Regions from separate parts of the Propionivibrio pelophilus DSM 12018 genome, predicted to be linked through region 1. Evidence: predicted binding sites of a transcription regulator. Region 1 holds the regulator's gene; the other holds the start of a gene.

Region 1 (15,915 bases):
TTACCGCAACGGCGCCGAGTTCGCCAAGGATCTGTCGACGGTGCGTTACCAGATCTATGACGAGAACGACACGCAGCAGGATGACCGGCATTTCGAGATGTTGCGGCAGATGGAATTTTTCAAGGACTTCGAAGAAATCGAACTGTGGGAAGTCTTGCGGATCAGCGTCTGGCGCGAGGTGGCCGAGAAAGTCGCACTGATCCGTGAGGGGGACAGCAACCGCATCTTCGGATTCATCGTGACAGGGTTCGTGGAAGTTTCCATCGAGGGCAAGTCCCTCTGCCGGCTCGGCGCCGGGGAAGTGGTTGGCGAAATGGCCTACCTGCATCCAAGCGATAACAAGCGCGCGGCTTCGGTGGTGACGCTGGAGCCGACCCTGTTCCTGGAGATCAACAGCGCGGCGCTCGACCTTGCTTCGGAGGAGCTTCTCGAGCGCTTTCGCAGTACGCTCCTGGCCACGGTGCTCGAACGTCTGCGTGTTGCCGACAAGGCCTTGGCCAAAGCCGGACTTCCGGCCGTGCAGGGGCGCGGCCTGGCGTGCGATCTGGAGCTTGCTCCGCCGTAAGCCTGTCCGGCCTCGTGTCGTGCAGGGGCCTGCCGTGATTCGGGGGCAATGTTCGGCACAGCAACGGAATTGGTTTACCATCGCGCGTTTTCGCTCGCCTGTCCGGTTTTCGTGGAAACCCTCGCTCCCGTTTCGCCCGCCGAAATACTTCACTCCGTTTTTGGTTATTCCGCCTTTCGTGGTGCGCAGGCGGAGATCGTTGCGCATCTGACCGGCGGCGGCGACGCGCTGGTGCTGATGCCGACCGGCGGCGGCAAGAGCCTGTGCTACCAGATTCCGGCCATCGCCAGGCATCGCGCCGGGCACGGTGTGGCGGTGGTAGTCAGCCCGCTGATCGCCCTGATGCACGACCAGGTCGGCGCGCTGGAAGAAGCCGGCGTGCATGCCGCCTTCCTCAATTCGAGCCTGACCTTCGATGAGGTGCAGCGCATCGAGCGTGAAATGATGAGCGGCCGTCTGGTCATGCTGTACGTGGCGCCGGAACGGCTGACGACGCCGCGCATGCTGGCGCAACTCGATTCGCTGCAGGAGCGCGGGCTGCTCAGCCTGTTCGCCATCGACGAGGCGCATTGCGTCAGTCAATGGGGGCACGATTTCCGCGAGGACTATCTGGCGCTCAATGTCCTGCACGAGCGTTACCCCGGCGTGCCGCGCATCGCCCTGACGGCGACGGCCGACGCCTTGACGCGCATCGACATCATCGAACGCCTGAGTCTGGACGAAGCCCGGGTCTTCGTCAGCAGCTTCGACCGGCCGAACATCCGCTACATGGTCGTGGAAAAGAGCGACGCGCGCCGGCAACTGCTGCGTTTCCTTCGCGAGGAGCATGCGGGTGATGCCGGCATCGTCTATTGCCTGTCGCGGAAAAAGGTCGAGGAGACGGCGGCCTGGCTGGCCGCCGAGGGAATTCCGGCGTTGCCTTACCACGCCGGGATGGCGGCGGAGTCGCGGCGTGAAAATCAGGATCGCTTCCTGCGCGAGGAGGGGATCGTGATGGTCGCGACGATCGCTTTCGGCATGGGCATCGACAAGCCCGATGTGCGCTTCGTCGCACATCTCGACCTGCCGAAGAACATCGAAAGCTATTACCAGGAAACCGGCCGGGCCGGACGCGACGGTCTGCCGGCGGACGCCTGGATGGCCTACGGGCTGGCCGACGTGGTCAATCAGCGCCGGATGATCGACGAGAGCCCGGCCGAGGAGGCGTTCAAGCGCAGCCAGCGCGGCAAGCTCGACGCCTTGCTGGCCTTGGCCGAGGCGCACGATTGCCGGCGGGTGCGGCTGCTCGGCTACTTTGGCGAGGAAAGCGCGCCGTGCGTCGCCGAGCAGAATGTCTGCGACAACTGCCTGCATCCGCCGGAGACCTGGGACGCCACCGAAGCGGCGCGCAAGGCGCTGTCCTGCGTTTATCGCTTCCATCAGGGCGGCGGACAGCGTTTCGGCGTTGTTCATCTGATCGATGTGCTGCGCGGCAAGCGGACCGACAAGGTGGCGCAATACGGGCACGACCGCTTGAGTACCTTCGGCGTTGGCGCGGATCTGGCCGAAGCGCAATGGCGTGCCGTCCTGCGCCAGTTGATCGCGCTCGGGCATTTGCGCGTCGAGGGCGAGTTCAGCACGCTGGAACTGACCGAGAGTGCGCGGCCGGTTTTGCGCGGCGAAGTCTCCCTGCGCCTGCGCCATGCGGCCAAGCCGCCCGCCAAGGCGGGACGTGGCGCATCACTCACCCGGCGCAAGGCGAATACGCTCTCGATGGACGACGAGGAGCTGGCGCGCTTCGAGGCGCTCAAGGCCTGGAGGGCTGGAATCGCCCGCGAGCACAATTTGCCCGCCTACGTCGTCTTCCACGACGCGACCCTGGCTGAAATGGCTCGGGAAATGCCCGATTCGCTCGATTCGCTGGCTGAAATCGGTGGCGTTGGCGCGAAAAAGCTGGAAGCCTACGGGCGCGAGATCCTGAGGGTGCTGAACAACTGATTTATACCGTCAGATCCACTTGCTGGATACTGCCGACCCCGCCACTTTCCTTCAGGTAGATGCCGGTCGTCTGAACCTGTCCCATCAGAGCGTTGCCGGCATCCTTGATTGCGAAAGGTGTGGCGACGCGAGCCAGGCTGATGGCGCCCACATCCGTTTGCTGGAGTGAGCGCAGTGCGTCATTTCCTTCGCCGTCCCGGGTCCATACCGACAATTGCTCGTAGGCCGCGTCGTTTTCGTCGATCCAGCCGTTTTGATCGGTGTCGAGGGCTGCCAGTTCGGCGAAGCCGTCGCCGGTTTTCGCGCCGAACAGCTCTGATCCATCGTTGATCACGCTGTCGCCGTTGCGATCGAAGGCGAGGAAGCCGCTGCCGCCGGTGACGAAGTTGATCTGCTCGTCGGTGTTGCCGTCGGCGTTGAGGTCGAAGGCGAAACGGCGGTCGGTCAGTTGCGCGGCGGTTCCCGAAAAGTTGATCACCAGGGGGTCGCGGGTCTGACGGGCATCGCCGAGGCGGAGGCTGATGTCGGTCTGCGCGAGATAGCTGCGGGCCATCTGGAGCGAAAGGTTGAAGCTGATTTCACGTCCGTCGCCGGTCTTGACCGTTCCACTCGCGGCGAAGGAGGTCTGTTCTGTCTCCGTATAGGAGGCGTGATAGTCGTATTCGAGGCCGAATCCCGCTCGTTCGGCCGCTGGTGATGCCTGTGCGTTGGAGGGGGAAGCGGGGGGCGACGCATTCGAGTGCAGATCGCCCGCGTCGAACAGTCTGATATCCGTGCCGGTGAGCTTTGACACAAGCAGGCGGATCAGATTCAGTGCCGGGTCGTTCTCGGCGGCATCGAGTGAGTCTTCGATACACGAACTTTCACTCGCCTGGGCGGCCCGGGCTGCATCCGAGATCATCACCTTTTCCGCTGCGTTTTCCAGCGCTGCCAGCGTATTCCCCCGGCCCTCGAAATTCGGCCGCTGGTTGCCCACCCAGAAGCGCAGCGATTCCGAGGTTTCCTGGTGAATTTGCAGGCTGTGGCTGGATTCCAGTTGCAGCGATGAGCTGGTGACAATCATGATGACTCCCCGCGAGCGCGGTTAAACCGTGTAAAGGCTTAACGGATCGCGTGGGGTATTTCTTGAGTCCAGGGTTCAGCGGCTCAATACCAGCCTTGGAGGTTTTTCAGGGCGATATCCTTGAGCGCGGCAATCCAGTCGTCGCGTTCGTTCAGGCACGGGATGTAGCAGTACTCCTTGCCGCCAGCCGTCAGGAAGGTCGATTTCCCCTCCATGGCGATTTCCTCCAGCGTCTCCAGGCAGTCGGCTGGGAAGCCGGGGCAGAGGACGTCGACACGTTGGACGCCCTTGCGGCCGAGATCCTCAAGCACGGCCGAAGTGTACGGCTGCAACCATTGCGCCGGACCGAAGCGAGACTGGAAGCAGACGGTGGCGCGGCTCTCGTCGAGGTTCAGCGCTTCGGCCAGCAGGCGGCCGGTGGTCAGACATTCGTCCCGATATGGGTCGCCCTGCTTGACCGATTTGACCGGGATGCCGTGGAAGCTCATGAGCAGCCGGTACGAGTCGCCCGGGTGTCCGTTCGTCATCCAGTAGTGCCGGACGCTTGTGGCGAGGGCTTCGATGTAGCCGGGATCGGCGGGAAAACTGCGCACCGTGCGCAGTTCCGGCTGGTTTCGCATCGTTCGGGCCCAGGCGAAGGCGCTGTCGAAGGCCGTGGCGGTGGTGCTCGCGGAGTATTGCGGATACAGCGGCAGCAGCAGGATGCGCGAGAATCCCTCGGCGGTCAGTCGCTCAAGCGTCTTCGGAATCGACGGCTGGCCATAGCGCATGGCGTAATCAACGTGAACGGTACAACCCGATTGGCCGAGGAAGCCGCGTAGCAATCTGGTTTGCCTTTCCGTATGGGTTTTCAGCGGCGAGCCTTCGGCGGTCCAGATGGCAGCGTACTTTTCCGCGGATTTTTTCGGCCGGGTAGCCAGGATGATCCCGTTGAGGATCGGCCACCACAGGATGCGGGGAAGCTCGACGACCCGCGGGTCGGAGAGGAATTCCCGCAAATAGCGGCGGACAGCCGGGGCCGTCGGTTCGTCCGGCGTCCCGAGGTTGATCAGCAGGACGGCGGTCTTGTCCGTTCCGGAAGCGGGTTGCATCACGATTTTGCCTGGTAGGTCAGTGCCGAGGACAGCAGCCGGGCGGTGATGTCGACGATCGGGATGACCCGCTCGTAGGCCATCCGGGTCGGACCGATGACGCCGACCGAGCCGACGATTTGTCCATCGACTTCGTAGGGGGCGGCGATCACGCTGCATTCGTCGAGCGGTGCCAGGCCCGATTCGTTACCGATGTAGATCTGGATGCCGTCGGCGCGTTGCGAAACGTCGAGGAGTTGCATGAGTGCCGTACGTTGCTCGAACAGGTCGAACAACTCGCGCAGGCGCTTCATGTTCGACGACAGCTCTTCGACTTCCAGCAGGTTGCGCTCGCCGGAAATCACGTAGTGATCGTCGGAGGCGCGCATCGCCTCGTCACCGGCGGTCAGTGCGGCCGCCATCAGGTTCTGCAGGTCGCCGCGAAGCCTGAGAACGTCTTCCTTCACCCGGGTGCGGATTTGATCGAAATCGTGACCGGCGAAGTATTGGTTCAGGTGGTTGGTGGCGATCGCCAGTTCCGATGCCGAATAGGGACGCTCGGTGAACAGGATGCGGTTCTGCACGTCGCCGTCGTCGGTGACCAGGATCAGCAGGATGCGCATCTCCGACAGGCTTACGAACTCCATTTGCCGGATGCGTTGCGACTTGCGCCGAGGCGTGAGGACGATGCCGGCAAAATGGGTAAGCCCGGAAAGCAGGCGCGAGGCACTGCTGATCAGTTCCTTCGGTTGTGAGGGATGCAGCTTGTCCTCGATGGCATGAATCTTGTCGCTTTCCAGCGGTTGCACGGTAAGCAGGCTATCCACGAAAAAGCGATACCCGCGTGGTGTCGGTACGCGGCCTGCCGAAGTGTGCGGGCTGGCGATATAGCCGAGATCTTCCAGGTCGGCCATCACGTTGCGCACCGTCGCTGCCGAGAGGTCGAGCCCGGAGTATTTCGACAGCGCGCGCGAGCCGACCGGCTGGCCTTCCGCGATATAGCGTTCGATCAGCGTCTTGAGCAGGGTTTTGGAGCGGTCATCGAGCATGGGGTGGATTCTACAAAATTAACCGGTGACCTTTACAGTCCGGACTCATCTGATTCGTATTTTCTTCGGGATGGCGGCAAAAGATTTTGTGGTTTAATTCGATCCCATGAATGGCGCACCTTCTTCCCATCCTGACGACCGCAAGTTTTCGCCGAAAACGATTGCGCTGATCGGGAAATACCAGAGCCGTGAGATTGCGGAATCATTGTCGCTGCTGGCGAAAAGCCTGCATGAGCGCAGAATTGTGGTTCTGGTCGAAGAGGCGACGGCAAATATTTCCGAAGAGGAGCACACGGCTCGCCACTGGCAGCGCTGCGATTATGCGGCCATCGGGGAGCGGGCCGATCTGGCGATCGTGCTCGGCGGCGACGGGACGATGCTCAATGCGGCGCGGCATCTGGCGCAATATCGCGTCCCGCTGGTTGGCGTGAATCAGGGCCGCCTGGGGTTCATGACCGATATCGCACGTACCGACATGCTGACCTGCATCGACGACCTGCTGGCCGGGCGGTTTTCCCCCGAGAGCCGGATGCTGCTGTCGGGCGAGATCGTGCGCGACGGGCAAGTGATCGCCTCCAACCTGGCGCTCAACGAGGTGGTTGTCGACAAGGGAGCCATAGGCCGTCTGATCGATTTCGATCTGGTCGTGGATGGCGAGTTTCTGTACAACCTGCGTTCCGACGGCCTGATCGTTTCGACGCCGACCGGTTCGACCGCCTATTCGTTGTCGGCCAATGGCCCGATCCTGCATCCGCAGGTCACCGGTATCGTGCTGGTGCCCTTGTGTCCGCATTCCCTCACCAACCGGCCGGTACTGGTCGGTGATCGCAACGTGGTCGAGATCCGCATCGTGCGGGCCGACGATTCGCGGGTGCACTTCGACGGCCAAGTGACGTTCGATCTGAAGCCTGCCGATACGGTACGCATCCGGCGCTCGGAATTTTCCGTGCGTTTGCTCCATCCGCCCGGTTACAGTTATTTCGCCATGCTGCGCGAAAAGCTGCACTGGAGCCGGCAACCCATTCCGTACTGAATCATGCTGCTGCGCCTGACGATTCGCGATTTCGTTCTGGTCGACCGGCTGGAACTCGATTTCGCTGCCGGATTCGGGACTCTCACCGGCGAGACGGGGGCGGGCAAGTCGATTCTCGTCGATGCGCTGGCCTTCGTTCTTGGCGAGCGCGCCGACAGCGGGCTGATCCGCGCCGGGTGCGAGCGCGCCGAGGTGTGTGCCGAATTCGCTCTGGACGATGCCTCTTCCGCCGAAGCATGGCTTCGCGAGAATGATCTGGAGGTCGGCGATGGTCTGTTGTTGCGTCGGGTGCTCGACGCCAACGGCCGCTCCCGCGCCTATCTCAACGGTTCGCCGGTAACGCTCCTGCAGGTGCGCGAAGTGGCCGAGCGGCTGGTCGATATTCATGGTCAGCATGCCCATCAATCGCTCTTGCGGCCCGAGGAACAACGGCAATTGCTGGATTCCCACGCACAACTGGGCGAACTGGTCGGGCAGGTAGCCGACTCCTGGCGCGCTTGGCGCTCAGTGCGGGAGATGCTGGAGACCGCCTCACAGGGCGCCGATGCACTGCTGCGCGAGCGTGAGCAACTCGAATGGCAGGTTCGCGAACTGGAGTCGCTCGGTTTCTCCGCGGAGGAATGGACTAGCCTGAACGTCGAGCACAAGCGGCTGGCGCATGCGGCAAGCCTGGTCGACGGGGCGCGTTATTCGCTGGCGCTCTTGTCGGAAGACGAAGCAGCTTGCGAAACATTGCTGGATGGGGCGTTGAGCCGAATGGATGCGCTGGCGGGGTTCGACCCGGCGCTGGCTGAAATCACCGAATTGCTGAGTTCGGCGCGAACCGAGCTGGGAGAGGCCGTGTCGGCGCTCCACCGATACGCCGATCGCCTTGACCTCGATCCCGACCGCCTTGGCGAGATCGAGCGGCGTATCGAGGCAGTGCTGTCGTGCGCGCGGAAATATCGTACCGATCCGGAAGAATTGCCAGCGCAGTTGCAACGTTGGCAACAGCGTCTTTCAGCCCTGGGGGAGCAAGTCGACATCGCAGCGCTGGAGGCGCGCGTTATCGCATCGCGGAAACATTACGAATCGCTGGCGAAAAAATTGTCGGCAGCACGGGCCAAGGCGGCTCGACAACTCGGGGCGGACGTCAGCAGCGTCATGCAGCAACTGGCGCTGGGCGGTGGGCGTTTCGACGTCGCGCTGGTACCGCTTCCGGAAGGTGCTGCCTACGGGCTGGAGCAGGTCGAATTCCGCATCGCGGGCCTGGCTGGGAGCGAATCCCGTCCACTTGCGAAGGTTGCCTCGGGCGGCGAGTTGTCCCGTATCAGCCTGGCCATCCAGGTGGTGACCAGTCAGGCGGCAAAAGTTCCGACGCTTGTGTTCGACGAAGTGGACGTCGGCATCGGCGGCGGCGTGGCCGAGGTCGTCGGTCGCCTGTTGCGCGAGTTGGGGGCGGAACGGCAGGTCTTGTGCGTGACGCACCTGGCGCAGGTCGCGGCGCGGGCGAACTGGCAGTGGCAGGTTTCCAAGAAGAACCTTGATGGTGAGGTGCGCAGCCGGGTCGTCGATCTTGACGACGACGGTCGGGTCGAGGAGGTGGCACGCATGCTCGGCGGCGTGGAAATCACCTCGATCACGCGCCAGCATGCTCGGGAGATGCTCGGCTTCTCCTGAATTTCCTCCGGCGTTCGTTGGTCGAGTCGCGCGGTGCGTCGCCTTCCGTTTCTACTCGCCGGTGCCGGTGCCGATGCTGATCGCCGGGCCGGCAGGCTGCTTTTCGCGGTGCGGGCAGTCCGGGCGGATGCATTCCGCATATAGATACATGGCGTGAGCGACAATCTTGAACCCGCGCTCCTTGGCGATGCGTTTCTGCCGCCGCTCGATTTCCTCGTCGTGAAACTCTTCGACATGGCCGCAGTGGGTGCAGACCAGGTGGTCGTGGTGTTGCATCGCCTTGCGTTCGAATACCGCCTTGCCTGACTCGAAATGATGCCGTTCGAGCAAACCTGCCTGTTCGAACTGGGTCAGGGCCCGGTAGACCGTGGCCAGGCCGATATCCATGTTTTCACTGAGCAGCAGGCGATAGACATCGTCCGCCGTCAGGTGCTTTCCTTCCTCCCGGTCGAAAAGCTCGAGGATTTTCATGCGCGGAAAAGTGGCCTTGAGTCCGATGCTCTTTAGTTCGGTAGATTTGTTCATGACGTGTTTGGCGAAGTAAGTAAGCGTGCTTTCGGTTATGATATGTCGCTTCATATGACTCGGGTTCGGGGCCGTAAGTTTAATGCCATTCGTACATTATTTTCCCGGATTGACCTCACGCGCAGGAATTTCACGCTTTCTGGGCGTCGCGCTTCTGTCGTTGGCGCTCGGCGGGTGTTCATGGGTGCCGCGGCCGATCAATGAGTACAAGATCGATGTCCAGCAGGGTAACGTGCTGACTCAGGACATGGTGTCGCAACTCAAGCCGGGGCTGACCAAGGACCAGGTCCGCTTTCTGCTCGGTACTCCTGTTTTGATGGACATGTTCCACGCCAATCGCTGGGACTACGTGTATCGTCTGAAGAAAGGCAGCACGGGGGAGGTCGAGATGCGGAAGTTCTCGACGTTCTTCGATGCGAGCGACCGTCTGGTTCGCGTCGGCGGCGACGTGGCAGCTCTGGAGTCGGCCGATCTTTCGGCTCAGCCGACGAACAAGATGCGTGAACTCGATCTGGGCTCGGTGCCGGAAGGTACAGTGGCGCCTCCGGTCGAGGAAAAAGGGTTTTTCGGAAGAATGTTGGAGAGCGTGGGGTTCTGAATGGAAAAGATGAAAATTGCAGTGGTGGGTGCGACCGGGCGCATGGGGCGCATGATCATTGAAACCGTCCTTAAGGACGATGCGGCGCAGCTGGTAGCCGCCATCGATCTGGCGGGTAATCCGCTGATCGGAAAGCCGGCCGGGGAGTTGGTCGGTATGCCGTGCGATGTTCCGGTGACCTGCGATACCGAAGCTGGGATCGCCAAGGCCGATTGTCTGATCGATTTCACCCGTCCTGAAGGAACGCTCGAACACCTGGCGATCTGCCGTCGCCTCAAGGTGGCGATGGTCATCGGGACTACCGGACTCGACGACGAGGGCAAGCAGACCGTTGTTGATGCCGCGAAGGAGATCCCGGTTGTTTTTGCGCCGAACATGAGCGTTGGCGTGAACGTGGTCTTCAAGTTGCTCGACATGGCGTCCCGCATTCTTTCCGAGGGCTACGACATCGAGATCGTCGAAGCCCATCACAAGCTCAAGGTAGATGCCCCGTCGGGCACGGCGTTGCGCATGGGGGAGGTGATTGCCGACGCGCTGGGTCGCGACCTCAAGAAGTGCGCCATTTACGGCCGCGAAGGCGTGACCGGGGTGCGCGATCCGTCGACGATCGGGTTCGCCACAGTGCGTGGCGGCGATATCGTCGGTGACCATACTGTCATGTATTGCGGGACCGGCGAACGTGTCGAGATCAGCCACAAGGCCGGCAGCCGCATGCCGTATGCTCTGGGAAGCTTGCGTGCGGCACGGTTCCTGTCCGGCAAGAGCAGTGGCTTGTTCGACATGCAGGACGTTCTCGGATTGCGTTGAGTTTTGTGGTGATCTCTTCGTAGGTAGGTTGCGATTGCCGGTATCCGGCTTTTCAGATATAATTTCAGCCTATTCAATACATTAAGCGGGAGAGCTGGCGCTCTCCCGCTTTTGCATATCTAAGCTACGGAACAGGAGTTCTTCGTGTCATTGCTACCCTCTCTTCCGCCCGCTGTTCTCGTGCTTGCCGATGGAACCGTTTTTCGCGGTTACGCCATCGGTGCGGCTGGCATTGCCAGTGGCGAGGTCGTATTCAATACGGCGATTACGGGCTATCAGGAAATTCTGACCGATCCCTCGTATTGCCGTCAGATCGTTACGCTGACCTATCCGCATATCGGCAACGTCGGCTGCAATGCCGAGGACTTCGAGTCGCGTGCCAATTTCGCCGCAGGGCTGGTGATCCGCGATCTGCCGTTGCGTGCGGAAAACTGGCGGTTGCAGGATACGCTTCCCGACTACCTCAAGAAGCACGGTGTGGTGGCCATCGCCGGGATCGATACGCGGAAATTGACGCGCATCCTGCGTGAAAAGGGTGCACAGGCGGGCTGCATCATGGCGGTCGATGTTGACGAGGCGAAAGCGCTGGAAGAGGCAAAGGCCTTCCCGGGACTGGCTGGAATGGATCTGGCCAGGGTCGTGTCGGCTGAAGCGCCGTATGAATGGTCCGAAGGCGAATGGTCGCTGAAAGGCTATGTTCCTGCCACCGAAGCGAAATTCCACGTGGTTGCCTTCGACTACGGTGTCAAGCGCAATATCCTGCGGATGCTCGCCTCGCGCGGGTGCAAGGTGACGGTCGTGCCGGCGCAGACCTCCGCGGCAGAAGTGCTCAAATACAACCCCGACGGCGTGTTCCTGTCCAACGGACCGGGCGATCCCGAGCCGTGCGACTACGCGATCGAGGCCATTCGCGAACTGCTGGCCAAGGGCGTTCCGACCTACGGTATCTGTCTGGGCCATCAGTTGCTGGCGCTTGCGTCCGGCGCGCGCACGGTCAAGATGAAGTTCGGACACCACGGTGCCAACCATCCGGTCAAGGATCTCGATACGCAGCAGGTAATGATCACCAGCCAGAACCACGGGTTCGCGGTCGATGCCGAAACGCTGCCGGCCAATCTCCGGCCGACGCACGTGTCGCTGTTCGACGGCTCGCTGCAGGGCGTGGCGCGCACCGACGTGCCGGCTTTCTCGTTCCAGGGGCACCCCGAGGCGAGCCCCGGACCGCACGATGTCGCCTATCTCTTTGACCGGTTCATTTCGTTGATGCAAGCCAGGAAGGCCGAGGGAAAGTAACTCATGCCGAAGCGTACAGACATTAAGAGCATCCTGATCATTGGCGCGGGCCCGATCATCATCGGCCAAGCCTGCGAGTTCGACTATTCGGGGGCGCAGGCCTGCAAGGCGCTGCGTGAAGAAGGTTTCAAGGTCATTCTGGTCAATTCCAATCCGGCGACGATCATGACCGACCCGGAAATGGCCGATGTGACCTATATCGAGCCGATCAACTGGAAAGTCGTCGAAAAGATCATCGAGAAGGAGCGCCCCGATGCGCTTCTGCCGACCATGGGTGGGCAGACGGCGCTTAACTGCGCGCTCGACCTCGCGCATCATGGCGTGCTGGAAAAATATGGCGTCGAGATGATCGGCGCCAGCAAGGAAGCAATCGACAAGGCCGAGGATCGCGAGAAATTCAAGGACGCAATGACCAAGATCGGTCTCGGGTCGGCGAAATCGGCGATGGCGCACAGCATGGAAGAGGCCCAGCAGGTGCAGGCGGCGCTCGGCTTCCCGGTTATCATCCGTCCGTCTTTCACCATGGGCGGCTCGGGCGGCGGGATTGCCTACAATCAGGAAGAGTTCGTCGAGATCTGCAAGCGTGGTCTCGAAGCCAGCCCGACCCATGAACTGCTGATCGAGGAATCGCTGATCGGCTGGAAAGAGTTCGAGATGGAAGTCGTTCGCGACAAGAACGACAACTGCATCATCGTCTGTTCTATCGAGAACCTTGACCCGATGGGCGTGCATACCGGCGATTCGATCACTGTCGCCCCGGCGCAGACGCTGACTGACAAGGAATATCAGATCATGCGCGACGCGTCGATCGCCGTGCTGCGCGAAATCGGCGTCGATACGGGCGGTTCGAACGTGCAGTTCTCGATCAATCCGGACGATGGCCGGATGATCGTCATCGAGATGAATCCGCGGGTGTCGCGTTCCTCGGCCCTGGCCTCCAAGGCAACCGGTTTCCCGATCGCCAAGGTGGCAGCCAAGCTGGCGGTGGGTTACACGCTCGACGAACTGGCCAACGAAATCACCGGCGGCAAGACGCCGGCGTCGTTCGAGCCGTCAATCGACTACGTCGTGACCAAGGTCCCGCGTTTCGCCTTCGAAAAATTCCCGACGGCAGACTCTCGCCTGACGACGCAGATGAAGTCGGTAGGCGAGGTCATGGCGATCGGCCGCACCTTCCAGGAGTCGTTCCAGAAGGCACTGCGCGGCCTGGAAGTCGGTGTTGACGGGATGAACCAGCGCACTACCGACCGCGAGGAACTGGAGAAGGAACTCGGCGAACCAGGGCCGGAACGCATCTGGTACGTCGGCGATGCCTTCGAGAACGGCTTCACGCTCGATGAGGTGCATAAGCTGACGCACATCGATCCATGGTTCCTTGCGCAGATTGAGGACATCATCAAGATCGAGATGCAACTCGACGACATGTCGCTCAACGATCTCAATGCGCCGACGCTGCGCGAGTTGAAGCGCAAGGGTTTTTCCGATCGCCGCATGGCCCGTCTGTTGAAAACAACCGAAGCGCAAGTGCGTGCGCGTCGCCACTTGCTCGGCATTCGTCCGGTGTACAAACGGGTCGATACCTGCGCTGCCGAATTCTCGACGAGCACGGCCTACATGTATTCGACCTACGAGGAAGAGTGCGAATCGAATCCGAGCGACAGGAAGAAGATCATGGTCCTTGGTGGTGGTCCGAACCGCATCGGCCAGGGGATCGAATTCGACTATTGCTGTGTGCATGCGGCACTGGCGATGCGCGAGGACGGCTATGAGACGATCATGGTCAACTGCAACCCGGAAACGGTGTCCACCGACTACGATACGTCCGATCGTCTGTACTTCGAGCCGCTGACGCTCGAAGACGTGCTGGAAATCGTCGCTATCGAAAAACCCGTCGGGGTTATCGTCCAGTTCGGCGGCCAGACCCCGCTCAAGCTGGCGCGTGACCTCGAAGCCAATGGCGTGCCGATCATCGGCACCTCGCCGGATATGATCGATGCGGCCGAAGACCGCGAGCGTTTCCAGAAACTGCTGCACGACCTCGGCCTCAAGCAGCCGCCCAACCGCACCGCGCGCACCGAAGAAGATGCGCTCCGTCTGGCTGAGGAAATCGGCTATCCGCTGGTGGTTCGTCCGTCGTACGTGCTGGGTGGCCGGGCCATGGAAATCGTGCATGAGCCGCGCGACCTTGAACGTTACATGCGCGAGGCTGTCAAGGTGTCGAACGATTCGCCGGTGCTGCTCGACCGCTTCCTCAACGACGCCTGCGAAGTCGACGTCGACGCGCTGTCCGATGGCGAGGAAGTGATCATCGGTGGCGTCATGGAACACATCGAACAGGCGGGCGTCCACTCGGGCGACTCTGCCTGCTCGCTGCCCCCTTATTCTCTGTCGAAGGAAATCCAGGACGAACTGCGCCGGCAGACCAAGCTGATGGCGAAAGGGTTAAACGTTTGCGGGTTGATGAACGTCCAGTTCGCCATCCAGAATGACGTGGTCTATGTCCTTGAGGTTAATCCGCGTGCGTCGCGTACGGTGCCGTTCGTTTCCAAGGCGACCGGTTTGCCGCTGGCGAAGGTCGCTGCGCGTTGCATGTCTGGAAGGTCCCTGGCCAGTCAGGGTGTGACGAAGGAAGTGATTCCGCCGTATTTCTCGGTCAAGGAGGCAGTCTTCCCGTTCAACAAATTCCCGGGTGTCGACACCATCCTTGGTCCGGAAATGAAATCGACCGGCGAGGTGATGGGCGTCGGGGCGACCTTCGAAGAAGCGTTCGTCAAGAGCCAGATGGCGACCAACGTCAAGCTTCCCGCCGCTGGCAAGGTGTTTTTGAGCGTCAAGGATTCCGACAAGGACAAGGTCGCCGTGATTGCCCGTGACCTGCATGAGTCGGGTTTCCACCTGCTGGCGACGCGTGGTACGGCGGCGACGATTTCTGCGGCCGGGATTCCCGTGACCGTGGTCAACAAGGTGACGGAAGGTCGTCCGCACATTGTCGACATGATCAAGAACAACGAGGTTGTCCTGATCATCAACACGGTCGACGAGAAGCGCAAGGCGATCAACGATTCGCGGTCGATCCGGACCTCGGGGCTGGCTGCCCGGGTAACGATGTACACCACGGTCTGGGGGGCGGAAGCCGCCGCCGTGGGGATCAAGAATCGCGGGGAGCTGGTCGTCTATCCGCTGCAGACACTGCACGCCCGACTCGGCTAGTATTATTTTCCTTTTTTCTGCCGCCGGATCGCCACGTTCTCGTGAGCCGGCGGTTTTGTTTTCTGGTGAACAATGATGAACAAGACACCCCTGACAATTGCCGGCGCTGAAAAACTTCGCGTCGAACTGCAGCATCTCAAATCTGTCGAGCGTCCGAACGTGATTGCTGCGATTGCCGAGGCGCGTTCACACGGCGATCTTTCGGAAAATGCCGAATATGATGCAGCCAAGGAACGGCAGGCGTTTGTTGAAGGGCGTATCAAGGAGGTCGAGCTGAAACTGTCCAATGCCCAGATCATCGATCCGGCGTTGCTGGACGCGGACGGCCGCTGTGTCTTTGGTGCGACGGTTGACCTCGAGGATCAGGATTCGGGCGATCAGGTCACCTACCAGATCGTCGGAGAGGACGAGGCGGACATTAAAACCGGGAAAATATCGGTCAATTCGCCGATCGCCCGCGCGCTGATCGGAAAGTATGCCGGCGATGTGGCGCAGGTCCAGGCTCCGGGCGGAATCCGGGAGTATGAGGTGCTGGACGTTCGCTACGAGTAATGTTTTCAGAGCCAGCGGAAGTAGGCCTTGGCCGACCTCCGCTGGCTTGTCGTTTGCGGCTAGGCTTGATAGCTGCGCTTGGTTCGGCGTGGGTCCGAGCGCCGGGATGACCGGAGCGATTCCTTCGGGATGGTTTGTTCAGGCGCGGGGCGCCAGATGACGAGCAGCTTGCCAATATGTTGTACCGGCGCAGCTTCCAGATGCTGGCAGATTTCCGACAGCAACTGTTCGCGCTCCTCGCGCTCGTCACTGTAAACCCGTATCTTGATCAACTCATGGCTGTCGAGGCAGACACCGATTTCCTTCATTACGGATTCGCTGAGGCCCTTCTGGCTGATCGAAACGACGGGTTTCAAGGAGTGGGCCCGGGCGCGAAGTGCGCGTCGCTGGGCTGCAGTGATATCAAGCATCGGCAGAAACCTTCAAAAACGCGCATTCTACAGGGTTTGAGTCAATGAAGCGTACCAGGACAAGCAAGGCGTGGATGCACGAACACGTAAGCGATCAGTTCGTG
Region 2 (15,915 bases), on a different contig from region 1:
TTGGGCATGCAACATGGGCAATCACGGTCGTTCGCAATGATATTGAAGCATTCAGCGCAAAACTGAATAGCGGCGACATTGGCAGCGACGATCACAGCCGGGAAACCAAGTTGCTTTCGCTCATGCAGAAATACGTCAAGTCTCAACCCGGGCTGAGCTACAAAATTCCGTCTGCGATGCGTGAAAAAGGAGTGATTCCAAGAAGGTACTTCCAGATGAACATATCCAAAGTCAGCGCCTTCTGTAACCACAAGCTGGGCACCGCTGCCGCGCTAGACCTCACTATCCGCAGCATGATCGACAACGGGTATCTGGTGGAAGTGGCGAAGGACAAGATGGACTTGGAATGGGGAGCGCAAGGGAAGTGCTATTACATCGCGCACCTGCCGACGTAGAAGCGGCGCTTAACTTTTAAGGGGTGACCCTTAACTTTCGGAGCCTCAACCCCCTTGAAAACATTAGCAGCAAAGGTAAAAGTTAAGTAGTTAAGGGAGTTAAGTAATACCCCCTTATTCATGGCTTTGTACGGAAGGGGGGGCGGCGCTTAACCCTTAACTTACTTAACTTCTTTCCATGCGGCAGCGTTCAGCCATGCCAACACATAGGGAGCCAACGCCATGCAAACCATAGGGATGCAACACACAGCAAACCGGCAGCGCCAGCGGCCTGCCAATGTGGTAATCAACAGGAGAAAGCGAAATGACTAAGACCAGCGAAACCCTGACACTCGACAAGGACGAAGCGAACCAACTGCGCGAACTGCTGGACTTGCTGGAGGCGAGCTTTCCATCGGTCGAGATTGTCGATACTGACAAGCCCGACATTCGGGAAGCCGTCTGGAGCTTGCAGAAGAAACTGAAACGCGCCGGGGCAGCGTCGGGCATGGGGCGGCTGTAGCTGGCGGCACAGGCAGCGGCGCCGGTGTTGCCAATACCCAAGCACCGGCACCGCGCTTTGATCGCCTACAGCGCGTTGTCCGCAAACCACCGAACCGCGTATTACATATCCCGCCATCCCGACCTGTAAGCGATTGGATTTATTCAGCCAACACATCCGCGACTCAATTTAGTCAGCCATGTGTCAGCCTATCGCTCAAATCGGCTCACTTGTGCCAGCTACGCGCCACGCTTGAGTTTGAGCGGATAAAACCATCCGGCACTCCGGCGCGTCTTGGGGTACAGCGTCGCCATCATCCGTCCCCATTGTGTCTGAGTCGCCAGCGCCAGCACCGACTGCGACCGCTGGGCGCGATTCTCGCCAAAGCGCCGAGCATGGGAGATGTAGTTCTCATATAGCGTGCTTGCCTGCGTCCATTCGTCAGGGGTTTCCGAATTGAACACGCAGCGATTTACCCAATGGTCAAAAGCCGCGTCACGAACGGCACCCGTCAGTTCTTCGGCCTTCGCTCGTGCCTTCTGCAAAGCCGAAAATGTTTCATTCTTCTCGCGCCGCTTCAAATCCGCGTCGAACGCATCACGGTCACCTCCATACCAAGGCGGGATGGGCGCAGGTTGTTCGGGCGCAGCGGGTGGCGTGTCGTACTTCGGAAGCGGGAGCGAGCCGGGTCTGGGTCTTGGTGTGGTCGTCATAGGTCGTGCATGGTATGTATGGTTGAGACTCATACCATACATCATAGATGCCCAAACGAAAAGCACTGATGCAAGGTGCGTCGATTGGGCATGGCTCGCAGGCCGCAGACCACTACCGCTAGTAGCTTGATGATCTATTGCTACTAGATGTAGTGGTTTCCGTCAAGCTATTACCGGTAATTTGCCATAAGCTGCATTCACTACAACACACCAGCCGAGAAGAGGCCCGTTTTGCCAACCGACAACGCCAGGAATCAGCAAGCATTCCGCGACCGACTGAAACAGGACGGCGGCGCTCGCGTCGAATTCACCCTAAACAAAGACCTTCTCCAAGCGGTGGAGCAGGTCAGACAGAGTCTTGGGGCGGGATACACCCGCCAAGACGCATTAACTCACCTTCTCAACCAAGGAGCATCAACAGTGAAGTCCAATCAGTATCGTGAAGACCAGACCAGCGGGCAACCGTCCCGCCCCTCTCAGATGACAGCGGGTGAAGCCGCTGACCTTGAGAAATTCAAAGAATCCCTGCCCAACGCGATTGTCGGCGCAGAGCTTGACCAGAAGGCGCACGCCTTCAATGGCGGTAATGACGGCGCTCGACGCAAAGCTGCATTCGAGGCGCAGTTGAACGCCAGCAACCAGCATCGCAAGTAAATCACCAACCACAAAGGAACCATCCAAATGAGCACCCCTCCTGATACCGCGAAACTGAACGACGCCCTGCAAGCTGTCATCCTGCAACTCGACGAAGCAACCACTGCCCAAATCCTGCGGAATGCCGACTGGACTACCGCCGCAACCAAGGGCGACGACAAGACCGCCGACAAGCTGGAAACGGAGATGGAAAAAGCAACGCGAGTCCTCCAGCGGCTGGAAGTGCAGCGCGACGCACTTATCAGCCAGATAAACGACGCCGCTGAGGTGCAGCGTGCTACCCATGCCGCCCGCTTGAAAAAGAACGCTGACGCACTGCTAGCTCAGTCTGTGGAGAAGTTCGGCGGGCTAGAACCCTTTGCTGCCGCTCTGTCTGCCGCCGTTGATGCACTGACCGCTGATTTTGATAAGTGGCGTGAAGCGCAATATCTAGCAAAACAAGCAGGCACAAGCCCGGAAAGCTTCTCGACGCTGGACAACACCGATCAGGTGCATCGCGTCATTGAGTCGCTGGGCAACTCCAAAGCGCGTATCGCTGGCCTGTCCCGCGAGTTCTCCCGAATCAGCGTGTTTATGTAATTCGCATCATCATCAGGCGTAACCAATGTGGTCAATGACCGCATTCAGTGCCTCTCATTCAACACCGAGAGGACAGCATGAAAACAGGACGCGGCCCGAAGGCCATCACCTCATCCACCAGCATTAAGCAGGCCGAACGACGCGCCGAAGTTTTGAGGTTGAGACTCGACGGCCACACCCTTCAAGCGATTGGCGACCGCCTCGGTATCCGCGCTGACAGCGTGCATGACATCATTACCCGCGCCCTGCGCGACATGACAAAGGAACCAGCGGAGCAGCTCCTTGATCTGGAACTAGCCCGCCTCGATTCGCTGTACGCGGAGGCGATGAACGTACTCCGCAGCTTCACCCCGCTGCTGCACAACGGCAAGATCATTCAGATTCCCGTTATCGACCGTGACGGCGAGATTGTTAAAGACCCTGACACCGGACTGCCCCGCACCTGCATTGCAGAGGACAAAGTGGCTCGCCTCGCCTCAATAGCTGCGGCAGTGCGTGTCATGGAACGACGCGCCAAGCTCACCGGCCTAGATGCGCCAAGCCGCTTCCAGCAGGACGTGACCCTTACTACCGACGAGAAGAAGCCCTACGACTTAGGCAGGCTGGACATGAGCGAGATGCAGCTTCTGGACTATCTGATGCGTAAAGCGGAAGACCCGAGCGTAACACCAGCCGCGAGAAGGAACCTCTACGCGAAATGGGGCGAGCGCAGCGAGTGCCCGGAAGAACCGACCCCGGACGAGATGCGTACCGTGAAAGATGTGTTCCGCAAGCTGGGCGTGAAGTACCTCGTAATTGACACTGTGGATGGTTGGTATGTCCCGCCCGCACTGCCCACGCCATAAAAGGAGAGCAAACACATGAGCATCATTACCCACACCGACCGAGACAACCGCCTGCGCGTCGTATTCGACAACGAGCGCACCACACCCGCCGAGCGATACGCGATCTTCTTTGAAGGCCGGGATACTGTGGTCGTCGGTCAGCCATTTGAATCGCCTGCTGACGTGTGGCAGCGCGTACTTGATACCGTTGCTGACATGCGAGCAGTCATTCGGCGCGGAGCATGGCGCGGACGCGAACACTACTTCGCCACCGTCTGGGCATGCATCCAGCCGACCGAGCAGCAGAAGCAGGAACACATGAAGAACTGGATTAGCTTCTGTCTGCATCAACTGTCCGACCCCGCCCACAATAAAGACGACAAGGCGCGGGTGCAGGCGCTTATCGCGTTGAGCGAGTTGCACGGGCTGACCGTCGCACCGAAGCCACAGCCTGTTTATGTCACGCCGCCGCCCAACTTGCTTGAGTTGGTGGAGGCTGAACTAGCAAGACGCAAGGGGCAGTGATGGCTATGGCACTGCGTCCATTCGGTGCCATGCGTCTCGAAATTCGTCTCGGTCGTATGCGGGAGGGTTCAGCCAGTAGGCACCTCCGTTCGCATCCTGCGAGGCAAGTTGCTGCACCTCTTGTAGGCGCAGGATGAAACAGACCGGACTGTCAGAATTTGCGTACACGGTAATGACCCACCATTCCGAACGCAGCGTGTCAATGGATTTGCCCAGCGGAACAGCACTGCGCTTGGTTAGCGCCTTTGATTGAACGCCGAAAAAAAGGGACTCATCGGCATCGGTAACGATTAAATCCGATCCCCGAGCGTTGCGGATCGTCGGCATAACGTGCCAGCCCCGCCTCGATAGTTGCCACGCAGCGTAGTTCAAACCGGCGTTGCCGGTCATTGAGTTGCGGTAAGAGTTTCCTTTGTCGCCACCCATTGTTTGCAGTTCTTGCCTCGCTGGTCGTTCCAAACCGGCTGATTCACGGATGCAGTCGGCTAATTCCTCCAACGCTCCAATTATCAGACGTGCCTATAGGCCGTGGACTATAGGCCACATTGAAAACAACATCAACCCATGGAAAAGGCGGCGAACATAGGGTTGATCTTCGGGGAGGTTCTGAGACGCCATCGGTCGGAAAAGAACATCTCCCAAGAGGAGCTTGCCTTTTTGTCAGGCGTTGACAGAACCTTTGTGTCCCGACTTGAGCGAGGCATCAGACAGCCCACCATCACAACCGTGATTGGCATAGGTCAAGCACTTGGCGTGCCGGCTGCGGATTTGGTCCGGGAGACAGAGAAGGAATACTTCCGAAAGACGAGATAAAGCTCGTCACGGCAGGAAGTCACAGCACGCAACTGACCGCAGCGGGAACAGCAACACTGCTAAATCGTCGCGTGTGCCGCGTTGAACATCATCAAGGCAAGTGTATTGAGGACTAATCGAACGTCGCCTATGCAGTCTTGGCGAATGGGGCGGCACTATGGGCGGCGTAGGCGCTGATCGGGGTAAGGGTGCCGCACTGGTATTGGCGCGGGTACTGCGCGGCCTGCGCGGGCGTTGTGTGGTTATGCTTTCGGAGGCGCAAACGGCAAATCAGCACCAGTTTTCACCGATGCCTCTCGGCAGAACCAGTGCCAGCAGTCACCCTCGCTGCTGAGTATGTGCTGACACGAACCCTAGAAAGCAAAAAGCCCCGGAGGGTATCCGAGGCTAAGTGCTTGAATCTTATGGTGGCCAGTCGCGGAATCGAACCACGGACACGCGGATTTTCAATCCGCTGCTCTACCAACTGAGCTAACTGGCCGAAGAGCTGCGCATTATAGCGAGACGTTTCCAATTCGTCAAAATTTTGAACGGTATTTTTTCGCTGCTACAGATGCAAAAAACCCCGCGAAGGGACTTCCTCGCGGGGTTGTCGGAACGAAATGGTCCGGCAGGAATTACATCATGTCCATACCGCCCATACCGCCCATACCGCCCATGCCGCCCGGCATACCACCGGCCGCCGGCTTGTCTTCGGCGAGTTCGGCGACCATGCAGTCGGTGGTCAGCATCAGGCTGGCGATCGATGCAGCGTTCTGCAGCGCGGTGCGGGTCACCTTGGTCGGGTCGAGAACGCCCATTTCGACCATGTCACCGTATTCACCCGAAGCGGCGTTGAAGCCGTAGTTGCCCTTGCCATTAACCACGGCATTGACGACGACGGAAGGCTCATCACCAGCATTGGCGACGATTTCACGCAGCGGCTGCTCCATGGCGCGCAGGACGATCTTGACGCCGGCATCCTGGTCGTGGTTGTCGCCCTTGAGGGAGCCAAGCTGAGCGCGAGCACGCAGCAGCGCGACACCACCGCCAGGAACAATCCCTTCCTCAACAGCGGCACGGGTGGCGTGCAGCGCGTCTTCGACACGGGCCTTCTTCTCTTTCATTTCAACTTCGGTCGCAGCACCAACCTTGATCAGCGCAACACCGCCGGCCAGTTTGGCGACGCGCTCTTGCAGCTTTTCCTTGTCGTAGTCGGAGGTCGACTCTTCGATCTGGGCGCGGATCTGCTTGACGCGCGCTTCGATGTTGGTGGCAACACCGGCGCCGTCGATGATCGTGGTGTTTTCCTTGCCGATTTCGATGCGCTTGGCCTGGCCGAGTTCTTCCAGCGTGGCTTTTTCGAGGGTCAGGCCAACTTCTTCGGCGATGACCTGGCCACCGGTCAGGATGGCGATGTCTTCGAGCATGGCCTTGCGGCGATCGCCGAAGCCCGGGGCCTTGACGGCGCAGGTCTTGAGGATGCCGCGGATGTTGTTGACCACCAGGGTCGCCAGCGCTTCGCCTTCGACGTCTTCAGCGATGATCAACAGCGGACGGCCAGCCTTGGCGACTTGCTCGAGCACCGGCAGCAGGTCACGGATGTTCGAGATCTTCTTGTCGAAGAGCAGGACATACGGGTTTTCCAGGATGGCGATCTGCTTGTCCGGGTTGTTGATGAAGTAGGGCGACAGGTAGCCGCGGTCGAACTGCATGCCTTCGACGACTTCGAGTTCGTTGTTCAGCGACTTGCCGTCTTCAACCGTGATGACGCCTTCCTTGCCGACCTTTTCCATAGCCTGGGCGATGATGTCGCCGATCGAGGAGTCGGAGTTGGCAGAGATCGAGCCGACCTGGGCGATTTCCTTGTTGGTCGAGCAGGGCTTGGAGAGGGCCTTCAGCGCTTCGACGGTGGCGGCGACGGCCTTGTCGATGCCGCGCTTGAGATCCATCGGGTTCATGCCGGCGGCGACGAACTTCATGCCTTCGCGGACGATGGACTGGGCCAGAACGGTTGCGGTGGTGGTACCGTCACCGGCGATATCAGAGGTCTTGGAAGCGACTTCCTTGACCATCTGCGCGCCCATGTTGGCGAACTTGTCCTTGAGTTCGATTTCCTTGGCGACGGAAACACCGTCCTTGGTCACTGTCGGGGCGCCGAAGGAGCGCTCGAGAACGACATTGCGACCTTTCGGGCCGAGGGTGACCTTGACGGCGTCGGCGAGGATGTTGACGCCTTCAACCATGCGGGTACGTGCGGAATCGCCAAACTTAACGTCTTTAGCTGCCATTGAATTACTCCTGAGAATTCTGTTGTGGATTGAAGCGTGTTACGACTTGCCAGCGCTGGAGGCTCAGGCCTCGACAACACCCATGATGTCTTCTTCGCGCATGACCAGCAGTTCCTCGCCGTCCACCTTGACGGACTGGCCGGCGTACTTGCCGAACAGGATGCGGTCGCCGACCTTGACGTCCAGAGCCACGTGCTTGCCATTCTCGTCGCGCTTGCCGGGGCCGACAGCGAGGATCTGGCCCTGATCGGGTTTCTCGGCGGCGGCGTCGGGGATGACGATGCCGGAAGCGGTCTTGCGTTCCTCTTCGAGGCGCTTGACGATCACGCGATCATGCAAAGGACGGATTTTCATGCATTTTCTCCTTGGTTAAAGCACAAGTTTTTTAACAACCCACCAATAATTTTTTCGCCAACCGGCAGCGCCGATGCGTCGAATTATTAGCACTCATATGAGACGAGTGCCAATAATAGGGACGGCCCTGGCGTTTTTCAAGAGCCGGGAAGGCATTTTTTTATCGCTCGCACGGCCTTGAAAAAACCACCCTCTGCCCTCATACTTGGCCCATGGTTGTAATTCCGGCAATCTGGAGGCGTTCTGGACGCGGGTTCGACTCCCGCCACCTCCACCCAAGCGTATTCAGCCGGTGATTTTGAGTAGGTTTGGGTGGGGGTGTATTGGTTTCGACAGGGCGGACGAAGGTGAGCAGGCAACCCGAGAGGCGACGGACGTAATCCGCGCAAATCCATAAACGCCAACGATGAGCGTTTCGCAATGGCCGCTTAAGGCCAATGCCGAGGCTGCTTGAGCCTTGTCACCAAAGAAAAGCCGGCGGGGACTTCGGTCCCCGTCGTCATTTCCAGCCCTCGTTGAAGTTCAGGGCATGTACTGCCCACCATTGACGTTAATGACCTGACCGGTGATGTAGCCGCTGCACGCGTGCGAGGCGAGGAACAGGAAGGTCGGCGCCATTTCTTCCGAGGTGGCGAAACGCCCCATCGGAATGGTCGCGTTGATGCCGGCGCGGGCCGCTTCGTTCTTGTCGGCGTGGAACGCGGTATCGACGGTTCCCGGCGCCACCACGTTGAAGCGCACACCGTCCCGCGTGTGGGCGCTGACCCAGTTCTTCTGCACGGCATGCAGCCAGGCTTTCGACGCCGCATACAGCGAGGCGCCGGGGCCGCCGCCGGTGTAGCCGGCAATCGAGCCGACGAGGACGACCGAGGTTGTGGCACCGCTCCCCTTGGCCGAGGCAATCAGGTACGGCAACGCGTACTTGGTGACCATCAGCGCCGAGCGGCCGTTCAGGTCGATGACGTGGGAGAAGAACTCGTCGTCGATTTCGGGCAACGGCTTGCGGCCGACGAGCCCTCCGGCGTTATTGACGAGGACGTCGATGCCGCCGAAACGGGCGACGAAACGGTCGACGAGATCCTCGCACGCCTGCGTCTGGCTCAGATCGCCGGGAAAGTGCTCGACGTCGGCGCCGATGGCATTGAGATGCGAGATGGCGCGCAACGCGTTGTCGTCGAGCGAACGCGAGGTGATTCCCACCCGTGCGCCCTGGCGGGCAAACGCCAGCGCCGCCGCCAGGCCGATGCCCTGCGAAGCCCCGGTCACGAGGACCCGCTTGCCTTTCAGATCATCGAACATGCTTTTCCCTCCGCAAAGGGAAAAATCTTACACCCGAATGAACGCGATCAGCTGACGGCGGCGACCTTGTCGAGCAACATCTGCACCGCCTTGTCGGGATCGGCCTCATCGGTCACGAAGGGCTTGATGCCGCCACGCTGGAGACGCTGGAAGAGATACGGACTCATCCCGGCGGTGATCAGCACATGTACGTCGTCGAGCGGATGCTCGTCGCCCAGTTGCGCCGAGTGCAGGGTTTGCTCCATTGACAATTCGCGCAGCGTTTTGTTATCGACCTTGTTCTGGCGAATCTCGTAGACCCAGAACTTGCGGCAGCGACCGGCATGGTCGGTCACCGTCCGGCGATTCTGGCTGCTGACGGCAATGCGCAGCGCGTCGGCCTTCATCTTTTTGGCAATCGCGTCCTGGTGGCGATCCTGGCCGCCGCAGCCACAACCGCCGCCATGTCCGCCCTCACCATTAGCGTGTTCATGGTCATGACCATGACCGTGGCCGCCGCAACCACCGCCGCCGCCACAGCCGCCTTCCTTCTTCTCACCACCGCCGCAACAGCCGCCGCCTTCATGGGCGTGGGCTTGCTCTTCGTCATGACCGTGGCCACCGCAGCAGCCACCTCCACCGCAGCCGCCTTGCTGACCGACAGGATTGGCTTCCTCGAACTCGGCGATCGCCTCGCCGGCGGTCAGCGCCTCGGTGCCGAAGGCCAGAATGCCCTTTTCGACCAGCGCCTCTTTCGTCGCAGCATCGACACTGCCGCACAGGACTGCATCGAAGCGCGGCGGTTCTTCGCCAGCCGCCTGATACTCGCGCAAAGCGAGATGTTCGATCGCGCGTGTTTCCGTATCGAAGAAGAGAAGATGTTCGGCGTTCGGCAAATGGGGCTCGATGCACGATTCGAGACCGTTGGGAACCCTGACGGGTACGCAGATTTTCATGATTCGTCCTTCTGTCTATTTCCAGCTATTCAACTTCAGTGATTACTCGGCCGCCGTCAGCGCCTCGCGCGTATCGGCTGTCACCATTCTTTCCGCGGGAACCTCACCGCAGATGCGCAACGCCTTGCCCTGCAGGAGCGCCATCGCGACCTTCTTGTGCGCGCGGGCGATGATGTTGCCCAGCGTCTGGCGCGACACGCCCATGCGTTCGGCGGCATCGGCCTGATACAGATCCTCGATGTCGGTCAGGCGCATCGCCTCGACTTCGTCGATGGCCAGTTCGACTTCCTCGAGCGCACACATCGGTACGCCCTGCGGCTTGAAATAGCGTACGGGCACGTCACATTCGACGCGTCGGCACTTCATCGGTCTCGCCATGTTAAGGCTCCTGACAGGCAGTGGTGATTACGAGACCGCAAGACTACCACACATACTGGCATATGCCCAAAAGAGACCGGCGAAGCGGAACAAAACTGGTAGGATGCCGGCCATGGTCGTCAACAATGCTCAAAACGAAACCGCCGTGGTCATCCGGCGGGATGGACAAACGGTCGTCTTCGTCCGTCTGCGGGCCGGTAAACTCGCCTGCGAACGCATCACCGAACTCGCCTTTCGCGACCTCTGGACCGAAAGTCAGCACCCGCTTGCGGAAACACTCGACCGCTTCCTTGAACACGGAGAGATCCACGGCGCCACGCAGGAAGCACTGCGCGGGCTGAACAAGCTCCGGGAACGCGCGCGACTGGTCGTTTCCGGCCTGTTCTGACAGCCATGACGAATCACTGGAGTGCCGCCTCCCGCCGGGCAAGCCCGCCCTGGATGGCGTTTTTCGCCGCGCTGCTGGCGGCATCCCACCTTCTCGCCGCCGACCTCCCCGCCCCGGTCGTGCATGCGCTCAAGACGGCCGAGATTCCACTCGCGGACACCGCCATCATCGTGCGCGCGGTCGACGCCAGCGAATCGCTTCTGAGCCTCAACGGCAACCAGCCGATGAACCCGGCGTCGGCGATGAAGTTACTCACCACGTACGCTGCCTTCGAGATTCTCGGCCCGGCGCATAGCTGGACCACCGAGGCGCTGGCCGATTCGCCACCGCGGGACGGCCGGATCAACGGCAATCTCTATCTGCGCGGCAGTGGCGACCCGCGCCTCGCACTCGAACAATTCTGGCTGTTCCTGCGCCAGCTCCGCGCCCGCGGCGTCAGCGACATCCGCGGCGACCTGGTTCTCGACCGGACGGCGTTCGCCCTGCCGCCACACGACCCGGCCGAATTCGACAACGAGCCGCTGCGCCCGTACAACGTCGGCCCGGATGCCTTGCTGGTCAATCTCAAGAGCCTGCGCTTCCTGTTACGCGCCGAACGCGGCGCGGTGGAGGTCATCAGCGAAACACCCGGCACGGAACGCCGGCTCGACAACCGCCTGCAACTCGCCGCCGGCGCCTGCGGCGACTGGCGGGAAAGGTTGAAACTCGAGATCACCGGGGAAACGATCGTGCTGCGCGGCGACTATGCCGCTGCCTGTGGCGAGAAGGCGCTGAATCTTTCGCCGTGGCCCGCCGATCTGCAGGTGGAACGCCTCTTCCGCACCTTGTGGCGCGAAATGGGCGGCACCCTCGGCGGGCAGGTACGCGCCGGACCGACACCGCCGGGCGCGCAACGACTGGCCACGCACGAATCGCCACCGCTTGCCGACATCGTGCGCGAAATCAACAAGTACAGCAACAACGTGATGGCCCGCCAGGTCTTCCTGAGCCTCGATCCGGCACGGCCGGCCACGCCGGAAGGTGCCACCCGGCGCGTTCGTGACTGGCTGCGCGGGAAGGACCTGGAGATGCCGGAACTGGTCCTCGACAACGGCTCGGGGCTGTCGCGCAAGGAGCGCATCTCGGCGGAGAATCTCGCCCGCCTGCTGCAGGCCGCCTGGCAGAGTCCGGTGATGCCCGAGCTGGTCGCCTCGCTGCCGCTGGCCGGCGTCGATGGAACGCTGAAGAAGCGGCTGCTCAACGGCGCGGCGAACGGCCGCGCGCACCTGAAAACCGGCTACCTCGACAACGTCCGCGCCCTCGCCGGCTACGTGCTGGACAACGCCGGCAAGCGCTGGATCGTCGTCTTCATGATCAACGGCCCGCGGGCGCGCTTCGGCAAGCCGGCGATGGACGCCCTGCTCGAATGGCTGGCCGGGGAACAGGACACCCCGAAGCCATGACCGCCACGCCGCCTTCCTCGCCGAGCGCCCTGCGCGGGATGGTGCTGATTTCGATCGCGGTGATCCTGTTCACCGTGATGGACACACTTTCGAAATACCTGACCCGCTTCTATCCGGTCACCAACGTGTTGCTGGCGCGCTACCTGTTTCACACCTTGCTGGTCGTGGCGGCCGTGGCTCCGCGCCACGGACTGGCGTTCGCCCGCACGCAGCGCCCGCTGCTCCAGATTCTGCGCGGGTTGCTCCTGGTCGGCGCATCGCTGCTCTTCGTCACCGCGATCAAGCACATGCCCCTGGCCGAGGCGACGGCCATCCAGTTCGTCTCGCCATTGGTCGTCACGCTGCTCGCCGTCATGTTCCTCAAGGAGAAGGTGGAGTTGTCGCGCTGGCTGGCGATCCTCGCCGGCTTCGTCGGCGTGCTGATCATCATCCGCCCCGGCAGTGGCGTCTTCAGCTGGGCGTCCCTGCTGCCGCTCGGCACCGCCACGCTGTTCGCCTCGTACCAGGTGCTGACGCGCCATTTTGCCGGCCGCGAGAACCCGTACGCGCTGATCTTCTATCCCGGCATCGTCGGCATGCTCACCCTGGTGTTCACGCTCCCGCTGGCCTGGGTGCCACCACAGGATCTTGCTCACCTCGCCATGCTGGCCGTCGCCGGGATGATCGGCGGGGTCGGCCACCTGATCCTGATCCGGGCCTACGAACTGGCACCGGCGTCGCGCCTGGCGCCGTTCAGCTACACGCAACTGGTATGGATCACCCTGGCCGGCTACCTCGTGTTCGGCAACTTCCCGGACCACTGGTCGCTGACCGGCATCGCCATCCTGATCGCCGCCGGCCTGTACATCGCCACGCGCCAGCACCTGCAGGACAGAAACCGGTAGCGTTTCAACGAGCCTCTTCCGTCGTCCGCACGAATCGTTCGAAGGCCTCCGCCGGCATCGGCCGGCTGTACAGGTAGCCTTGCGCTTCGTCGCACCCCTTGGCTTTCAGGAAGGCGGACTGCTCGGCCGTCTCCACCCCTTCGGCAATCGTCTGCAGGCCGAGACTCCGCGCCAGGCCGATGATCGCGCCGACGATCGCCTCGTCTTCGGGGTCGCGCGAAATGTCGCGCACGAAGGACTGGTCGATCTTCAGCTTGTAGACCTTGAAGCGCTTGAGGTAATTCAGCGACGAGTAGCCGGTCCCGAAATCGTCGATCGACATGCGCAACCCGCGCGCGTGCAGGTCGCCCATGACCGCGATCGCCTCCAGCGGGTTCTCCATCGCCACACCTTCGGTCAGTTCGAGCTCGAGCAGATCGGGCGACAAACCGCTTTCAGCAACGATCTGCGCGACGATCTGCGACAGGTTGGGCTGGCGGAACTGGACGGCCGAGAGATTGACCGCCATCACCATCGGCGGCAGGCCCCGGTCAAGCCACGCGCGCAACTGGCGGGCGGCGGAACGCAGTACCCATTCGCCGATCGGCAGGATCATCCCGCAGTCCTCGGCGACAGGAATGAAATCGGCTGGCGCGACATCGCCGAGTTCAGGATGCCGCCAGCGCAGGAGTGCTTCCACGCCGATCACACGGCCGCTGAGCAGGCAAATCTGCGGCTGGAAGTGGAGGTGCAACTGATCGAATTCCAGCGAACGGCGCAAGGCGTTTTCCAGCCGCAAGAGACGATCGGAGCGTTCCTGCATCTCCCGCGTGAAGAAGCGGAAGGTCTGGCGGCCGCTTTGTTTGGCGCGATACATCGCCGTGTCGGCGCACTGCGACAACGTCTCGTAGGTCACGCCGTCGGCGGGATACATGGCGATGCCCATCGACGGGGTGATCGCCAGTTCGTACTGTTCGATGCGGTACGGTGCCGAGAGCGTCTTGAGCACCTTGCCCGCCACGTGGGCAGCACCGTCGGCATCCGCGCCGGGGAGCACGAGAATGAACTCGTCGCCGCCGAGCCGGGAGACGGTATCCTCCTCGCGCAGCAGGTCCTTCAGGCGCCCTGCTACCTGGATCAGCAACTCGTCGCCAACACGGTGGCCAAGCGAATCGTTGACGTTCTTGAAGCGGTCGAGATCGAGGAAGATCAACGCCAGTTGTTCGCCGTTGCGTTCCATGCCGCTCAGAGCCAATGCGACCCGGTCCGCCAGCAGTGCCCGGTTGGGCAAGCCGGTCAGCGAATCGTAGTGCGCCAGCCGCTGGATGTGTTCCTGGCTGGCCTTGCTCTCGGAGATGTCGTTGAAGGTGCCGATGAAATGGGTCACCTGGCCGGCGGCGTCGACGACCCGGCTGACCGACAGGTATTCCGGATAGATGTCGCCGTCCTTGCGCCGGTTCCAGACCTCCCCCTGCCAGAAGCCATCGCTGTTGATGACGTTCCACATCGTCCGGTAGAACTCGCGGTCGTGCCGCCCGGAGGACAGGAAACGCGGATTCCGTCCGGTCACCTCGTCCTGGCGGTAGCCGGTAATCACTTCAAAGGCACGGTTAACCCGCACCACCTTGCCATGCGCATCGGTGATCATGATGCCTTCGCCCCCCTGCTCGAAGACCTGGGCACTCAGCCGCAATTGTTCCTCCATGTACCGCCGCTCTGCGGCGCGGGCGAACAGATCGAGGGCGAAGCTGATGTCGAGGGCCATTTCCGCCATCAGCTTGAGGAGATCTTCATCGAACGCGTCGACATCGCCGGCATAGAGCGTGAGCGCACCGTACACCACGTCGCCGCGCGTCAGCGGCAAGGCCGCAACGCCGCCCCACCCTGCGCGAACGGCATGCTCGTGCCACGGCGCCGTACGATAATCGTTTGAATAATCCTGGATCCAGAACGGTTTGCGCTCCCGCACCGCAGAAGCGGTCACACCGTGCGCCAGCGGGCTCTGCTGCAAATCCATGGAGATCCGCAAGCCCTCCAGAAAATCCGTGCCTTCGCCGAAACTGGCGACCGGTTCGACACACAGCGTCTGTGGATCAAAGCGGCCGACCCAAGCCATTTTCATGCCGCCGTGCTGCACGGCAAACCGGCAGACCTGTGGAAACAGCTCGTCCTCACTCGAGCAGCGGACGATCGCCTGGTTGCATTCGCTGAGCGCGGCGTACATGTGCGTCAGGCGGTCGAGGCTCGCCTCCGCGCGCTGGCGCGCCCGCTCACGGGCGAAGGTGGTCATCGCAAAACCGATGTCGGTGGCCATTTCCACGAGCAGCTTGCGCTGGTCGTCATCGAACGCCGCGACGTCCCCGGAATACAGCATGAACGCGCCGACCACCTCGCCCTCGCGCTCGAGCGGCAACGCGCAGGATTCCACCCAGCCGGCCTTGCGGCCCAGGTCGTGCCACGGCGCCGTCATCGGATCATGCTGGAAATCGCCGATCCAGACCGGGCGGTTCTCGCGGATGGCCGTGCCGGTTGCGCCACTACCGTAGAGGCTCGCCACATCGGAAGACACCTGCACCCCGTCAAGCAATTCGGAACTCTCGCCATAGCGGGCAACCGGACGAATCAGCCTTGACTCGGGGTCGAGCATGCCAATCCACGCAGTTTTCATCCCACCGAGTTCCACCGCAATCCGGCACACCCGCGGCAGCAGTTCATCCTCGTCGCGGCAGCGCACGATCGACTGGTTGCATTCGCTCAACGCTGCATAGGTCCGGGTCAGTCGCTCGATCCGCTTCTCGGCCACCTTGCGCTCGGTAATATCTTCCAGCATCGCCAGCAGGTAATCCGGCGAGCCGTCGCCCCGGCGCACGCAACGCACTTCGACGCGGGTATGAACCACCGCGCCGTCCTTGCGCACGAAGCGCTTGTCCATGGCGAAACCGTCCGACTCGCCGCGCAGGACGCGCTCATTCTCGATCTCGCTGAGCGCCATGTCCTCGGGG

What was found. The regulator HrcA, encoded in region 1, represses chaperone genes, less so after heat shock. The targets are predictions, from matches to a motif close to TNTTAGCACTCNNNGNCNNNGAGTGCTAANA.
Region 2: a site for HrcA is predicted at 7,693-7,723, ahead of groES (co-chaperone GroES). Genes of this name have one in related genera too.

What each region holds. Positions count from the first base shown of each region.
Region 1 covers NZ_JCANUT010000007.1:39,653-55,567, reverse strand. The annotation lists gene BO74_RS05550 (protein kinase domain-containing protein) at 1-565, shown strand, start outside; gene recQ (DNA helicase RecQ) at 677-2,542, shown strand; gene BO74_RS05540 (SPM autocatalytic domain-containing protein) at 2,544-3,605, opposite strand; gene hemH (ferrochelatase) at 3,689-4,696, opposite strand; gene hrcA (heat-inducible transcriptional repressor HrcA) at 4,696-5,724, opposite strand; gene BO74_RS05525 (NAD kinase) at 5,831-6,757, shown strand; gene recN (DNA repair protein RecN) at 6,761-8,416, shown strand; gene fur (ferric iron uptake transcriptional regulator) at 8,468-8,941, opposite strand; gene BO74_RS05510 (outer membrane protein assembly factor BamE) at 9,024-9,539, shown strand; gene dapB (4-hydroxy-tetrahydrodipicolinate reductase) at 9,540-10,346, shown strand; gene carA (glutamine-hydrolyzing carbamoyl-phosphate synthase small subunit) at 10,491-11,639, shown strand; gene carB (carbamoyl-phosphate synthase large subunit) at 11,643-14,849, shown strand; gene greA (transcription elongation factor GreA) at 14,925-15,401, shown strand; gene BO74_RS05485 (YhbY family RNA-binding protein) at 15,461-15,811, opposite strand; gene rlmE (23S rRNA (uridine(2552)-2'-O)-methyltransferase RlmE) at 15,856-15,915, shown strand, end outside.
Region 2 covers NZ_JCANUT010000005.1:79,059-94,973, reverse strand. The annotation lists gene BO74_RS04455 (YfjI family protein) at 1-395, shown strand, start outside; gene BO74_RS04450 (hypothetical protein) at 700-897, shown strand; gene BO74_RS04445 (hypothetical protein) at 1,116-1,589, opposite strand; gene BO74_RS04440 (hypothetical protein) at 1,821-2,243, shown strand; gene BO74_RS04435 (hypothetical protein) at 2,271-2,822, shown strand; gene BO74_RS04430 (hypothetical protein) at 2,900-3,667, shown strand; gene BO74_RS04425 (hypothetical protein) at 3,683-4,171, shown strand; gene BO74_RS04420 (hypothetical protein) at 4,175-4,597, opposite strand; gene BO74_RS04415 (helix-turn-helix domain-containing protein) at 4,736-4,984, shown strand; tRNA gene BO74_RS04410 (tRNA-Phe) at 5,390-5,465, opposite strand; gene groL (chaperonin GroEL) at 5,602-7,254, opposite strand; gene groES (co-chaperone GroES) at 7,318-7,608, opposite strand; RNA gene ssrA (transfer-messenger RNA) at 7,772-8,110, shown strand; gene BO74_RS04390 (SDR family NAD(P)-dependent oxidoreductase) at 8,131-8,907, opposite strand; gene BO74_RS04385 (NifB/NifX family molybdenum-iron cluster-binding protein) at 8,955-9,842, opposite strand; gene BO74_RS04380 (DUF134 domain-containing protein) at 9,885-10,220, opposite strand; gene BO74_RS04375 (hypothetical protein) at 10,333-10,608, shown strand; gene dacB (D-alanyl-D-alanine carboxypeptidase/D-alanyl-D-alanine endopeptidase) at 10,662-12,050, shown strand; gene BO74_RS04365 (DMT family transporter) at 12,047-12,934, shown strand; gene BO74_RS04360 (bifunctional diguanylate cyclase/phosphodiesterase) at 12,939-15,915, opposite strand, start outside.